3 regions of the Anaerolentibacter hominis genome follow, and region 2 is predicted to be linked to each of the others. Evidence: riboswitches for the same ligand, from Rfam matches in the RefSeq annotation. Region 2 holds a riboswitch; each other region holds the start of a gene.
The links. Region 2 has a riboswitch for thiamine pyrophosphate ahead of thiM (hydroxyethylthiazole kinase). Riboswitches for the same ligand answer to the same signal wherever they lie in the genome.

Region 1 (5,187 bases), 710 kb from region 2:
GTAGCCATCATGGAGAAACGAAGATCTTCATCAATTTTTGTTTTTGCAAGTTCAGCCAGGTTCTCACTGTGGTCACCGATTCGTTCCAGGTCATGAATCGTGTAGAACAGATCTTTAACCAGAGCATATTGATATTCGGTCAGGGACATATTATCAATCTGAACCAGATATTCCGTCAGCAGCTTTTCCAGCTGGTTGATTACCTGTTCGTTCCGAAGCACGCTGTCAACCAATTCAGGGCTGTTTTCCATGACGGAATCCACCGCGTCCTTGAAGTTACTATAGGTAATGCTGGCCATATGAATGACCTCCCGGTTGGCGGCCTCGATAGCAAAAGCAGGGGTTGGGGTATGGGTAACACGGGTATCCAGACGCCTTCTGACATCCGCAACAATATCTTCCGATTCCTGCGGTGCTTCTGCTGTTTTCTTGTCCTTTAAGAGTACGCCGGACAGCTTGACGAGACCTTTGGCAAACGGGAACAGAATAATAGTATTCGTAATGTTGAATATGGTATGGAAAATTGAAATCTGTACCGTATTAATGGAGCCTGATGCCCAGGCCGGGTTAAATCGGAATATGATAAACATAATTAAGCCGAAGAAAACTGCTCCGAACACATTAAACAGCAGATGGATAACAGCAGCACGTTTTGCTGTTTTCTGTGCACCGGCACTGGAAATGAGTGCGGTCACACAGGTTCCGATATTCTGACCCAGGGTAATAAATACGGCTGAATTCCAGTTGACAATACCGTTTAAAGCCAGAGTCTGTAAAATACCCACAGAAGCGGAAGAACTCTGAATGATAGCGGTTACTACCGCACCGGTTAAAATACCCAGAATCGGATTGCTGCCCAGTACACGGAACGCATTCACAAAAATCTCAGAATCACGATATGGTTTAATTGCGGAAGACATTAAAGAAAGACCGATAAACAGCACACCGAAACCGATTAGAATCTCACCAATCTGCCGGCTCTTCGGCTTCTTCGTAAAAATGAGGCAGAATGCGCCGATTCCCACAATCAGCGGCGCCAGAAAATCAGGGCTTAAAACCTGACTCCATTCACTCATGGAAACGATCCAGGCGGTAATGGTTGTACCAATATTGGCGCCCATAATTACGCCTACAGCCTGAGTCAGGTTCATAATACCGGCATTGACAAAGCCGACAATCATAACAGTAGTAGCAGAAGAACTCTGAATGATAGCAGTAATCAGAGCGCCGACAATAACGGCAAGAAAACGGTTGTTGGTAAGAAAACCCATCAGGCGTTTCATCTTATTTCCGGCAGATTTCTGCAGACCATCCGCCATGGTATTCATACCATACAAAAACAGACCCAGGCCTCCGATAAAACTGAAGAGCGTTTTCAAAAGCTCAATTGACATAACTGTAATTTCCTCCTTGTGTATACAATGGCGGAATTCCGGCCGATCCGGGAAGAGAGAATAAGGAAAAACGGAATCAGGATCTATTCATGAAGTATCAGCGGTTCATCTTTCCTTTCGAGAAAGACTCCGTGCTTCCTTCTTCTATCTTCGCCTTTAAACGTCCAGATAACTTAACCATTGTTTAATCATAATTTAACCCCAGTTTCATAGTAGCAATACCTTGTAAAGTCATCACGGGCATTATGTAAAATCTGGGTAAAATTTCGAAGCTACGAGCCACATATAATCAGAGCGCGAAGCAGCTGCAAAGCTCGCTTTGCAAGCTGCTTCGCGCTCTGATTATGTACGGCGACAGCCGTAAGCGAGCAAGCATGAAATGCTTGCGTAGCTTATGTGGCGAGAAAAAGTCAGTACGCGGGCTTGCTTATCAAGCCGTTTTTCCCTTTGATTATGTACGGCGACAGATCAAAAATTGCGGCTCTTCCTGCTTTTAGCATAAACCAATTGCCAAAACCTATACCAGACTTCAAGTTGACATTTCCTTTCCCTGTGTTTATAATCAATTTGTGCAGGATTCCGGTGCCACGCCGGAATCAGCTTAAATTAACAAGACATCCCGGCAGACCGGGCTGTTTTAAAAATCAAATAGCGTAAGCTAGGGGCGCCCGTAGGGCTGAGACGAAAGATAGTCCCTCATTACTTGATCCGGATAATGCCGGCGTAAGGAAGCTAATGATAAGGTTTATAACCGGCCGCTACAGCGGTAAAGGTTCTTTCGTACCCCTCCTGCAATTCAAGTTGAAGGAGGTTTTTTTATGTGGTGGGAATTTTTTGCAACAAAGTACACAAATGAATACCAGGAGGTCGTATATAGCCCGACAACAGCAGGTTATATCGCCATGGTTCTGGTTATGCTGGTATTTTTATGTCTGGCCCTCTACTTCGGGAAAAAGAAGGCACAGAAATCCATAACGACAAAACAGCTGGTATTTTCAGCAATGGCAATGGCGCTGGCCATGGTTACGTCAAACTTGAAATTGTTTGACATGCCGATGGGCGGTTCCGTCACACTGTTCAGCATGTTTTTTATCTGCCTGATCGGTTATTGGTATGGCCTTAAGGCCGGACTGATGACTGCGGTCGCCTATGGAATGCTGCAGCTTATCATTGATCCGTATATTTTAAGTATTCCGCAGCTGATCTGTGACTATCCGCTGGCTTTTGGCGCGTTGGGGCTTTCCGGTATTTTTTCCGATAAAAAGAATGGCCTGATGACCGGATATGCGGTGGGCATTCTGGGAAGGTTTTTCTTCTCCTTTTTATCCGGCGTCATCTTTTTTGGGTATTATGCCCCGGCGAGCATGAATCCGATGGTGTACTCCTTTTTGTATAATGGAGGATATATCGGAGCGGAAGCACTGCTTACCCTGGTCGTACTGTTTATTCCGGCAGTGTCGAAAGCTGTCCGGCAGGTCAAGACGATTGCCCTGGCTTAAGGTAGGAGCAATGGATGCGGAATCCTACCTCTGATATTTTAAACTGATATGTATAAAGGATGCTGCACATGCGGCGTCCTTTTTTTATTACATGGGAAAGTTCTCCAAACTTTCCCATGTAATAAAAAACCCTCCGGGGGATCGCACTGCGGCGGAAAGGAATTGCGTTGCCAGAGCAACCCGCCGCAGGCGGAGAATCCCGCAAGCGGGATTCTATGTTCTTACATAAGAAAGTTCTTCAAAGATTTGTTTAGACACCTTAATCCTATAAAGCGACAAATTCTCAGGTTTATATCGTCAAGATGACCGGATTGTGATATACTAAATTCCGGGTTCATACGGGTGACGGGTAACGTATGTTGCGTTAAAGGAGGAGTCTGGATGGAATATTCAATTTATGAACTCTTATGCTTCTTTATTATATATGCATTTTTAGGCTGGTGCAGTGAGGTGGCGTTTGCAGCACTTCGAACAGGGAAGTTTGTAAACCGTGGATTTTTAAATGGGCCGGTCTGCCCGATTTACGGGTTTGGTGTGGTAATTGTGGTGATCTGCCTCACCCCATTGAAAGAGAACGTACTTCTACTGTTCATTGGAGCAGCACTGCTAACGTCCGCTCTGGAATTTGTTACCGGCTTTGTCCTTGAGAAAGTATTTCATGATAAATGGTGGGACTATTCCGAACGGCCGTTTAACATAATGGGCTATGTTTGCCTGGAATTTTCGATCATGTGGGGGCTGGCCTGTATTTTGATCATGGACGCGTTCCATCCGATCGTAACTAAATTTGTCAGAATGATTCCGTTCCGGCTTGGCGTGGTGCTGGCAGTAATCTGTCTGAGCGCATTCCTTGTGGATTGCCTGGTAACTGTCACTACGATTATGAAGCTGCAGAAGCATCTGCGGCTGTTGAATGAAATTTCCGGCCGTCTGAAAGTGATTTCGGATGCGATTGGTGAGAATATTTCGGATGGCGTTACGGAGAAAGTGGTTCCTGCTCTGGAAAATGCGAAAGAAAAGGGAGAGGAATATAAGCAGGAGCGCGCGGAGCGTTCGAGGGAGCATGAGGAAAGGCTTGAAACCTACCGCACGGACTGGGAAAATAAGAAGGCTCTTTATCGTCAGGAACTGGATGAACTTAAAGGTCGTTACCGTCATCTGACGAGTCAGAAGGTTTGGGGAAGAGAGCGTCTGCTCAATGCCTTTCCTAACCTGAAGAACGGAAAGGCGGGGCAGCTTTCAGATTCAATACATGATTATATGATGAAAATAAAAGCCTTTTTTGATAAGAAAGGATCTGTTTAATGAGGAAATGGATGTTGGTTGCCGCCGGCCTGGTTCTGCTGACCGGGTGCAGCCGCTTGCCGGAAGATGATTATGGATACAAAATTCAATCTGTAGAGATGGCCCCGGCGGATGTGGCAGAGACAAATATAGTCAGTGCGGCAAAGGCCGAGTACACCTATGTGGAAGATAAAAAGGGAGAAGAATACGCGGTTGAGATCAATCCGGAGCTTCCGCAAAGTTCGTTTGACCGCAGCAAATTGAAAAAGAAGAAAGAGTATTACTCTTACGGAAAGAAATCCGGCGTGGGTGTAGATGTATCTACCTTTCAAAATACAATAGACTGGAAAAAGGTGGCTGACTCCGGTATTGACTTTGCCATGATACGGTTGGGAATACGGGGCTACAAAACGGGACGGCTGGTATTGGATGATAATTTCAGGGAAAATATAAAGGGAGCAAAGAAAAATGGTCTGAGGACGGGCGTTTATTTTTTCTCTCAGGCAATTAGCCGGGAAGAGGCGGAGGAAGAAGCTGATTTTGTACTGAAGGCTCTGAAAAAGTATAAGATTGACGGCCCGGTAGCGCTGGATTCGGAGCTGATAGACAGCAAGAATGCCAGGACCGGAGATTTGACCAGAGAGGAAAGAACGGATTTTTGTATCGCTTTCTGTGAAAGGATTGAGGAAGCCGGCTATACACCTATGATTTACGCAGATAAAGCACAGCTTCTGGCAGAGCTGGATACAGAAAGGCTTACTGACTACATGATCTGGTATTCCGACTTTGGGGATAAGCCGGATTATCCATATGAATTTGCCCTCTGGCAATATACGAACAAGGGGAAGGTTCCGGGGATTAAGGGAAATGTGGATCTGAATCTGTGGATGGAATTTAACGAAGAATAGGCAGGGGATTTAGAGTGGTAAAAAGGTGTACGCTGGAGTCTCCGGCGGGACTGATTCTGATTGAGGAAACCGACGGGGAAGTAACCCGGATCGGATTTACAG
Region 2 (5,187 bases):
AAGACAAGAGTCCGTAAGAAGGAAATAACAGCAGAGACAACACCATTGTTAAGGGCCGTAAAAAAGGAGGAACCAAAGATGTTAATCCCGTTAATCAAAAAGGACAGTGCATACAGCCGGAAACCATGGCTGGTCATCTGCATCAGCTCCTGGTCATATCCTACAAATATATGGGACAGGGGTGAGGAGAGAGCTATCGCCAGGAAAGTCAGGATGATGCCGGCAAGCCCTGTCAGTACAAGACTCTTATGAAACAGATTTTTCAGCTCTGCTTCATGTAATGCCCCGTAATGATAACCGATAATTGGTGCGCTTCCGATGGAATAACCAATGAAGATAGCAACAAAAATGAAGTTTACATACATGATAACACCATAGGCGGCCACCCCGTCTTCCCCCGCAATCCGCATCAGCTGGAAGTTGTACAGGATATTTACCAGGGACATGGAGATATTGGTCATCAATTCGGAGGAACCATTTGTGCAGGCCTTAAAAAGAATATTGCCGTGAAACTTGCAAGGAATCAGTTTCAGAAGGCTGCTGTTTTTCCTGACAAAATAAAAAAGAGGTGCGATTCCGCCGATGACCTGGCTGATTGCCGTGGCAATGGCAGCACCGGCTAACCCCCAATGAAATACAGCAATAAACAAGAAATCCAGTACAATGTTGGTCATTCCTGCGGCAACGGTCATAGCGAGCCCCAGATGCGGCTTTTCTGCTGTAATAAGGAAGCTTTGAAATACATTCTGCAGCATAAAGGCGGTCAGAGAGATCATGAGGATTCTGCCGTAGAGGACACAATCTTCAATCATGGCGCTGTCTGCACCCATTGCCGCCGCAATGGGCCGAATCCAGATCAGGCCTGTCACAGTGAGCACAGCACCGCTGATGATGGTGACATAGACCAGCATGGAGAAATACTGATTCGCTTCTTCTGTCTTTCCCTCTCCCAGTGTTTTTGATACAATGGCACTCCCGCCGGTGCCGATCATAAAACCCAACGCCCCTAAAATCATCAGAAGGGGCATGATGAGATTCAGGGCGGCAAACGGTGTTTTGCCTACAAAATTGGATACAAACAAACCATCCACGACGCCGTATATGGAAGTAAAAATCATCATGGCGATGGAAGGAAAGACAAAACGTAAAAGCTTCTTATAAGTAAAATGATCTGAAAGTTGTATTTTCATTTTCATATATAAATCCTTTCCGGGGAGTGTTTCCCCTTATATAACAAACGCCGGTACGTATCACGAACCGTCTTATTGCAACAAACACCGGTACACTTCGTGAACCGTCCGATTGTAAAAACGACGCCCGGCAGCAACATAACCGAGCGTTCCCAATACTTTTATTCAGGTTTATGGATGGCGTCATGTTTCATCCATAAATTAAATTGATTCAGAGTCTAAATATTCCTGCAGGTTTGCTTCCAGCAGGCTGTTGTATTTTTTCGACAGGGTTATCAGCTGTTCTCGTTCCTCTTCCGACAGGGCGGCCCATACGTTTTCCTCCAGCTGCAGCATACCACCAATATATTTCTGTGCAAAGGGGCGGCCTGTGTCTGTCAGCACAATTTGTTTTTCACGCATATTCGTTTCTTTTATTTCCAGGCGGACAATCCCTTTCTTCACCAGCTGCTTTAAGGCGGAATGGACGGTTTGTTTGCTCATATACATCGCTTCACTTATTTGAGACTGGGTAGTACAACCCTCCCATACCATAAGCAATGCCCAATATTCGGCATCGGACAGACCGCAGGCCTTGGAAAAAAGAGACCAGATACGGTCCAGATCTTTATAGGCTGCCCGGTATTCTTCCAGGGAATTTTTTACGGTATGTTCTCGTTCCAAGATAAATCCTCCTTAATAGTATGAAATCAGATGGTATGAAATCGGACTATTTGCAGTATAAGGGGATACAATTATTTTGTCAAGTTTTTTTATCAGAACTGAAAAATAATACATTTCTATGGTACGAATCATAAGATCATATTATAATGGAATCAGAGACAAGGTGAACCCCAGGAATATGATGGTACTCCCGGATATGGAAAGAAAGGGGCTGAGGAATATGATCACTGTTTTTAACCGCAAAGAGCTGCTGATCACTTACAGCATGAAGGAGCAGGCTGAAGTTAAGCAGATGCTGGAAGAACATAACATCAAATATCACGTCAGAGTGGTGGACCGGAAGAGTCCTTCTATATTTTCTCCTGGGTCCAGAGCCTATACGGGTACCTATGGTGAAAATTTGGAACAGAACTGCCAGTATACGATCTATGTAAAGAAAACAGATTATGAGAATGCGCGTTCTCTTCTGGGACCGGGACCGGCCAGATAAACCCGCGGCAATTGTTTTGAATTTCGTGCATCACTTGCAAATTCAGAATTTTATAGTTATACTAATATACGAGAAATCGACAAGGGGAGCTCGCGATGAAGCGGGCTGAGAGTAAGCTGATACTGCTTTGACCCGTAACCTGATTTGGATAATGCCAACGTAGGGATATAAGGTGAAATTTATTTCAGCGGATATACCTGAATTGGTATATCCGCTTTTGTTACAATAAGGCGGTTCGCGAAGCGTGCCACCGTTTGTTATTACATTGGAGGAAGAGGTATGTTTGGAACGATTCTGGATGAGGTGAGAAAGCAGGCACCCCTGGTACATAATATTACCAACTATGTGACAGTAAATGATGTGGCAAATATCCTGCTGGCCTGCGGAGGAAGCCCGATCATGGCCGATGAGGCAGGGGAGGCAGAGGAAATCACCTCCATCTGCGGGGGCCTGAACATTAACATCGGGACACTGAACCGGCGCACCATTGACGCTATGCTGCTGGCAGGGAAAAAAGCGAATGAGCTGGGACATGTGGTTTTGCTGGACCCGGTGGGAGCAGGAGCCAGCAGACTGCGCACAGAGACCGCATTAACCCTGATGAAGGAAATCCGCTTTGACGTGATCCGGGGGAATATATCAGAGATTAAGACGCTGGCTCAGGGAAGCGGCAGTACAAAAGGCGTGGACGCGGATGTGGCGGATGCCGTGACGGAGGATAATCTGCCTGAGGCAATCGCATTTGTAAAGAGACTTGCGGCAAAAATAGGGTGTATCCTGGCGGTAACCGGGGCGATCGATCTGGTAAGTGATGGAAAGACCTGTTATGTGATCCGCAACGGACGTCCTGAGATGGGTAGGATCACGGGGACAGGCTGTCAGCTCTCCGGGCTGATGACGGCATTTCTGGCGGCCAGCCGGGACAGAAAGCTGGAAGCGGCGGCAGCGGCCGTGTGTGCCATGGGACTGGCGGGAGAGATCGGATTTGCCCGGATGCAGGAAGGGGACGGCAATGCAGCCTACCGAAACCGGATCATCGACGCGATTTATCATATGGACGGAGCCGAATTGGATCAGGGTGCAAATGTTGAAATAGGAGAATAAAGAGGAGAAATAATACCGATGGAATGTAATAAGGATAATTTGCTGTTATATGCGGTGACAGACCGAAGATGGCTGAATGGTGATACCCTGTATCATCAGGTGGCGGAAGCAATAAAGGGCGGGGCAACCTTCGTGCAGCTCCGGGAAAAGAAACTGGATCAGTCACAGTTTTTGGAGGAAGCAAAGGAAATTCAAGCCCTGTGCAGAACGTACGGCGTACCATTCGTGATTAATGACAATGTGGAGATAGCAGCGGCCATCAATGCGGACGGCGTCCATGTGGGGCAAAGCGATATGGAAGCGGGAGATGTACGCAGGAAGCTGGGGAAGGATAAGATCATCGGTGTATCTGCCCAGACGGTGGAGCAGGCATTGCTGGCCGAAAAGAACGGCGCGGACTATCTTGGCGTGGGAGCTGTATTTTCCACAGGTTCCAAGGCGGACGCGGTGGAAGTAAGTCATGATACCTTAAAAGCCATCTGTAAGGCAGTAAAGATACCGGTCATTGCCATAGGCGGGGTGGACAAAGACAATGTGGGACAGCTTTCCGGCAGCGGGATCTGCGGGGTGGCGGTGATCAGTGCGCTCTTTGCCCAGCCATCTGTCCGCAGGGCGGCGGAAGAATTAAGGGAAGCCGTGAAAAGAATGGTTGTAGTTTGAAACTGCTAATTGGTGCGATATCGCAGGTTTGCCTGCGATATGCGGAGGAATAAGCATGATGAAAGGGGCTATTTTCGATGTAGACGGCACGCTTCTGGACTCTATGAAGATATGGGAGGAAGCGGGAGAGAGGTATCTTGCGTCACGCGGCATTGCCGCAGAACCGGATCTGGGCAGAAAGCTGTTTGAGATGACCATGAAAGAGGGAGCGCAGTACCTGAAAGATCACTATGGTATAACGGACCCGGCTGATCAGCTGATCGCCGGAATTAACCGGGTGGTTGAATCCTTTTACCGGGAGGAAGCGGAGCTGAAAGAAGGAGTCAGAGAATTCCTTCATAGTCTGAGAGAGCGCGGCATCCGAATGACGGCTGCGACCTCTACCGACCGGTATCTGATCGAGGCGGCGTTTCGGCGGCTGAATATTACAGAGTATTTTGAACAGATATTTACCTGTTCAGAGGTGGGGGCAGGCAAGACGGAGCCTGTCATTTATCGGATGGCAGCCTCGGCGATGGGGACCAGGCCGGAGGAGACGTTTGTATTCGAAGACGCTTTTTATGCGCTCACGACTGCGTCCGAAGCTGGTTTTCGCACGGTTGGGATCTATGATGCTTCCAGCGCTTCGCTGCAGGATAAATTGAAAGAAAGGTCGGATCTTTATCTGACCGGATATGGGGAGTTTTCTTCCTTTTGGGAGAAGGCATCCCACCTGAAATAGTAATAAGAGAAATACAGCTGCTCTTTTTTGGGCACCTGATTTCAATAAGACGGCACGTTCGCGTGCCGTCGATGATTCAAGCGGCGGACTGGGGGCACCACTTTCGGCCGCTCTATAAAATTAATGCTCAGAGAGTCCGGACCGCATAAGGTTCGGAACAAAGAAATGGAGGACATTATGAGAACAGCATTAACAATCGCTGGGAGCGATTCCAGCGGAGGCGCCGGCATCCAGGCAGATATTAAGACAATGATTGCAAATGGCGTATATGCCATGAGTGCGATCACTGCGCTAACTGCACAGAATACGACCGGCGTGACAGGTATTATGGAGGTAACTCCAGAATTTTTGGCAAAGCA
Region 3 (5,187 bases), 310 kb from region 2:
ATGGCGTCATAAAGAATTTCCGCTGCATGAAGTCGGCGTTCTGGAGCTTAACCGCAATCCGGATAATTATTTTGCCGAGGTGGAGCAGGCAGCGTTTACTCCTGCCCATGTGGTACCAGGTATTGGATTCTCACCGGATAAGTTCCTGCAGGGCAGGCTGTTCGTGTACGGAGATGCCCAGCGATACCGTCTGGGTGTGAATTATAACCAGATTCCGGTTAACAGGGCAAGATGCGAGGTACACGATTATCACAGGGACGGCTTTATGCGTACCGATGGGAACTACGGCGGGGCTCCTGCGTACAGTCCAAATAGTCTGGGAGAATGGGCGGCCCAGCCGGATGTCATGGAACCGCCGCTGGATCTGAGCGGAGCTCTGTATGCCTATGACCCGCAGGACGATCCTACGGACGACTGCTTCAGGGCCGGAGGAGACCTCTGGAGAGTAATGGAAGAAGATAAACGGGCGCTGCTGATTGAAAATACGGCCCGGAATATTGAGCCGGTTACAGAAAACATCAAGTACCGTCATGCGGTGCACTGCTACTGGGCAGATCAAGAATACGGCCGCCGTATCACGGAGGCGATGGGCCTTGATCGGGAAAAGATGGAGAAATTGGCAGAGGGAGATCATAAATCTCTGATTCAGGCCACGCTGAACTAAAAAACAAAAAGGAATCCGGCCATATTAATTCGGAAATCTCGTTTTAATATGGCCGGATTCTTTTAATATTTACCATATGCAGAATCTGCATCCTGAAACAGCTTTCTTACCTGATCTCTGGCGACAAGGATACCGCCGCGGGAACCTGCTGTTTTTCCATTCCACTCATAGCTTGGCACAGCCTCAAAACCCATAGTTCCCCAGACCAGCCTGTTGGCGGCCAGAACCTTTTCTGTGAAGCTTCCGTTTTTTAAGACGGCGAGCACCTGATCTTTCTCTGCTCCGGCTTCCGCTGCCAGATCAGCGAGAAGTTCAATGTCATCAATTCTCTGCCTCTTATCAAAATGTGCGGCATATACCAGCGCGTTGTACCGCTGAATATCAAGACCCAGTTCCATCAGATAAAACGCCGCCTGAGCCGCCAGATCTGAGTGGATGGATGCCGGCTCAGGCCGGGGATGGGATTCACATGGAACCCAGTTTAACTCCACGTCTTTATAATCCTTAATTATTTCACACAATTCTTTCCAGCCTTTGTAACAGTAAGGGCAGATATAGTCGTAATAAATATTGAGTTTCTTTGACATGACTACCTCCATTCTTTTCTTTATTTGTTTTTCCTATTTTAGCATATTTTATTAGTCATAGAAAGAACCGGCACGGGATTTACCATGCCGGTTCTGTTCTTTCAATGTACCTGGTTTTTCAGCCGGGCAGTTTTTGCGTTTGCTCAGGACAGCCAGCTTATGACAGCATCCCGGAGAAATGCGGCGCAGCCTGCTGTGTTCTCATCATAGTACGCCGTAAATCTGGGATCTTCTGTATACATCCGGACCAGCCCTGCGTGAGCCTCGGCGCTGTAGGCCGGCCAGGTAAATGTAAGCCACTCCCGGTGCATAGAGGCAATCTTCCTGCCTTTTTCACCTTCCGGAGATTCTTTGTTTACAACCGCCTCTTCCAGCTCCCGGCGTATCGCGTCGCCCAGTTCATTCATCTGGTTGTATTCCTCCTCCGTCAGACCGGCAAACTTCTGGTTGCTTGCCTCCACGGCCTGATCCCCGTATTTATCACGAATCTCTTTTCCATATGCTGCCTCATTTTTATCCAGTTCTGCTTTGATAAAACCTTTGAATTTTTCCTGATCTGTCATGGTATAGTTTCCTTCCTCTTTCCTTAATGTCTTTTTTACCGTCTGTATCAGACTGTCCAGCCGATTCCGGCGTTCGTACAGAGCCTTAAGGTGACTTTCCAGAGCGCTGTGCACATCGAAGGCCGGATCGGATAAAACATCCTGGATCTGATCCAGTTCGAACCCAAGCTCGCGGTAAAAGAGAATCTGCTGCAGAAGATCCAACTGCTTTTGTCCATAGATCCGATAACCGGACTGGCTGAGCCGCTCTGGCTTCAGCAGCCCGATTTCATCATAGTAGCGCAGCGTCCGGCTGCTGATCCCAGCCAGACGGGCCAATTTCAAAACGGTATATTCCATTCATAAATCCTTTCTGTATAATTCGTATCGATTTGTGTACACAATGTAAAAGACCGGTTCTTTACAAGGGACAGTATAAACCTTTCCGTAACGGTAAGGTCAAGGCCTATTTTATGTTTGGAACTTTTTTTCGGATATGATATAATTTTTCACAAGAAGGAGGGGGTTTTTATGTGGGCTGTATATGCATTGCTATCCGCACTGTTTGCGGCATTTACTTCCATATTTGCTAAGATGGGGATGGAACATATCAACTCGAATCTGGCTACGGCGATCCGGACAGCTGTGGTCCTGATCATGGCCTGGAGCATTGTATTTCTCACGGGCAGACAGCATGAAATCGGGAATATCGGCGCCAGAAGCTGGATATTTCTCATTGCATCAGGAATTGCCACCGGGCTGTCCTGGATGTTTTATTATAAGGCGCTTCAGATGGGAGATGCCTCCAGGGTTGTGCCTATTGATAAATTCAGCGTGGTGATAACAATGATATTGGCTTTTGTGATATTGAAGGAGGCGCTCACAGTGAAAACCGTGCTTGGCGGCATCTTTATCACGATAGGCACGTTTATCCTGATTTTAAAATAGTGAAAGGAGAGGTAACAAATGGCAGCTGAGACAAGATTATATTATCAGGGACATGGCAGCTACCGTCTGACAGGGGAGGACGGGCTTGTTCTATACGTGGACCCTTTTGCGGGGGACGGCTACGATGAGCCGGCAGACGTGATCCTGGTCACTCATCAGCATTTCGATCACAACCGGATTGATCTGCCTGCCAGAAAAGAGAACTGTCTGGTGATACAAAATGAGGATGCGCTGAAAGCAGGAATTTATCAGGAATTTCAGGTGGATGGCTGCCGGATCAGGGCGGTTCCCGCCTATAATAAAAATCACAGCCGGACAGAATGTGTCGGGTATTTTATCTACCTGGACGGGCTGCTGATCTATGCATCCGGGGACACCTCCATCACAGAAGAAATGTCTGCGTATCCGGCGCATCACATTGATTACGCCCTTTTTCCGGCAGACGGAATCTACAATATGGATGAGAACGAGGCCAGAGAGTGCGGTAAGATCGTGAAAGCGGCACACAATATTCCTATCCATATGAAGCCGGGAGAACTCTATGATGAGAAAATGGCAGCTGGCTTTCAGTCCGACGGCTGGCTGACGGTCCGGCCGGGGGAAGAGATTATACTCTCTTGACAAAGACATGCTGTTGTGGTAGATTTGCCGTAGCAGTACAGAACAGTGACTGCAGCTACATAACCGGGGAGCTTGTGCGACAGGCTGAGAGGAAGTTTGTAACTTCGACCCGTGAACCTGATTTGGATAATGCCAACGTAGGGATCATAACCGAGTGAGATGTATAGGCTATGCCGCGTTGCGGCGTAGCCTTTTTTTATTACATAGGAAAGTTCCGGAAATTCTAAGATGACAGGAACTGCATGATCCGATCGGCAAAAAGAGATGGAGGAAAAGAAAAATGAAAAAAACAGACATCAAGAAACTGGCTCTGGCGGGTATTCTGGCAGCGGTTGCGGTAGTATGTTCACCGCTCAGCATTCCTGTGGGAGCTTCCAAATGTTTTCCGGTCCAGCATTTTGTCAACGTAATGTGCGGCGTGTTTTTGGGACCCTGGTACGGCTTTGGAGCAGCCTTTGTTACCAGCCTGATCCGTAATCTTATGGGAACGGGAACCCTGCTTGCCTTTCCCGGCAGCATGTTCGGAGCGCTGCTGTGCGGGTATCTGTACCGTCTGACGAAGAAAATTCCGTTCGCATGCATCGGCGAGCTTGTGGGAACCAGTATAATCGGTGCGCTGGCAGCCTATCCGGTAGCCAGTCTTGTGATGGGAAAAGAGGCTGCGCTGTTTGCCTATGTAATTCCATTTCTGGTGAGCAGCCTGGGCGGAACCATCATTGCGGCGGCTGTCATCGTCATCCTGAGCAGGGCCGGCGTGATGAAGATGTTAAAAAAAGAAGATAATGCGGGCTGAAACCTGCATATCCATGTAATACTGCGGCCGATATGCATATTACCGCGCAGTTCTGGAAATTTTAAGGAAAAAGCATGGATGAAGCTGTTGTTGACGGGTCTGTTGTACATGGACTTGGTTTACCCTGCTTTACCCACTCTTAACTTTACTTTGCTTGACATACTATTTATAATGTAAGCAGAAAATGGTAATAAGAGACACCGGAGAAATAAACGGGAAAGGCATGGATATACGTGCTTCGGAAATGGAGATAAAATGAAAAAGAAAATGCTGAAAAAATATGCGAAACTGATTGTTCGGGTTGGAGCAAATGTACAAAAGGGTCAGGGAGTTATGATCGATGCCGCCACCGACCAGAAGGATCTGGTGGCCTGTATCACGGAGGAAGCCTACAAAGCCGGAGCAGCCTGGGTCTTAGTTGACTGGGGCTGCCAGGAAATTACTAAACTGGTTTATCAGTATGAGACGACCGAACAGCTGTCACTTGTACCGAAGTGGAGAGAAGAGAAATATAAGATGCAGGTGGAAGAACTTCCCTGCCGGATTCACATTGTCTCCGAAGATCCCGATGGCTTGAACGGACTCGATCAGGAGAAGCTTCAGAAGGCTTCTGTCAGCCGCCACAGTGTGCTGAAACCTTATATAGATGCGCTGGAAAACCGGTATCAGTGGGTGATCGCCGCAGCGCCTTCCAAGGCCTGGGCAAAGAAAGTATATCCTGGTGTGCCCACCAAAAAGGCCGTTACCCTGCTGTGGGAGGAGATTTTCAAAGCGGTTCATTTGACTCCGGACAACGATCCGGTAAAGGCATGGAAGAAGCACAATGAGAACTTTAAAGAACGGTGCGAATGGCTGAATAACATGGATTTTGAGTCTATTTCCTATAAAAGTAAAAATGGAACGGACTTTACGGTATGGATGATCCCCGGCGCCAGATGGATGGGTGGCGGAGAGAATACGATGGGCGGGCAGTATTTTAATCCCAACATGCCTACCGAAGAGATCTTTACCACGCCTATGCGGGGAAGAGCC

Region 1: it holds a riboswitch for thiamine pyrophosphate, as region 2 does, so the genes downstream of both, thiT (energy-coupled thiamine transporter ThiT) here and thiM (hydroxyethylthiazole kinase) in region 2, are expected to answer to the same signal.
Region 3: it holds a riboswitch for thiamine pyrophosphate, as region 2 does, so the genes downstream of both, thiW (energy coupling factor transporter S component ThiW) here and thiM (hydroxyethylthiazole kinase) in region 2, are expected to answer to the same signal.

Annotation. Positions count from the first base shown of each region.
Region 1 covers NZ_JAWDIX010000001.1:159,578-164,764, forward strand. Annotated here, with positions in the region: gene ABCW47_RS00660 (Na/Pi cotransporter family protein) at 1-1,394, opposite strand, end outside; TPP riboswitch at 2,045-2,141, shown strand; gene thiT (energy-coupled thiamine transporter ThiT) at 2,213-2,893, shown strand; gene ABCW47_RS00670 (putative ABC transporter permease) at 3,275-4,198, shown strand; gene ABCW47_RS00675 (glycoside hydrolase family 25 protein) at 4,198-5,085, shown strand; gene ABCW47_RS00680 (methylated-DNA--[protein]-cysteine S-methyltransferase) at 5,100-5,187, shown strand, end outside.
Region 2 covers NZ_JAWDIX010000001.1:871,593-876,779, forward strand. Annotated here, with positions in the region: gene ABCW47_RS03975 (MATE family efflux transporter) at 1-1,190, opposite strand, end outside; gene ABCW47_RS03980 (MarR family winged helix-turn-helix transcriptional regulator) at 1,392-1,853, opposite strand; gene ABCW47_RS03985 (transcription factor S-II family protein) at 1,972-2,343, shown strand; TPP riboswitch at 2,416-2,526, shown strand; gene thiM (hydroxyethylthiazole kinase) at 2,623-3,447, shown strand; gene thiE (thiamine phosphate synthase) at 3,466-4,107, shown strand; gene ABCW47_RS04000 (HAD family hydrolase) at 4,163-4,828, shown strand; gene thiD (bifunctional hydroxymethylpyrimidine kinase/phosphomethylpyrimidine kinase) at 5,006-5,187, shown strand, end outside.
Region 3 covers NZ_JAWDIX010000001.1:1,182,552-1,187,738, forward strand. Annotated here, with positions in the region: gene ABCW47_RS05510 (catalase) at 1-664, shown strand, start outside; gene ABCW47_RS05515 (DsbA family oxidoreductase) at 727-1,251, opposite strand; gene ABCW47_RS05520 (MerR family transcriptional regulator) at 1,395-2,153, opposite strand; gene ABCW47_RS05525 (EamA family transporter) at 2,325-2,741, shown strand; gene ABCW47_RS05530 (MBL fold metallo-hydrolase) at 2,760-3,362, shown strand; TPP riboswitch at 3,417-3,524, shown strand; gene thiW (energy coupling factor transporter S component ThiW) at 3,643-4,155, shown strand; gene ABCW47_RS05540 (aminopeptidase) at 4,411-5,187, shown strand, end outside.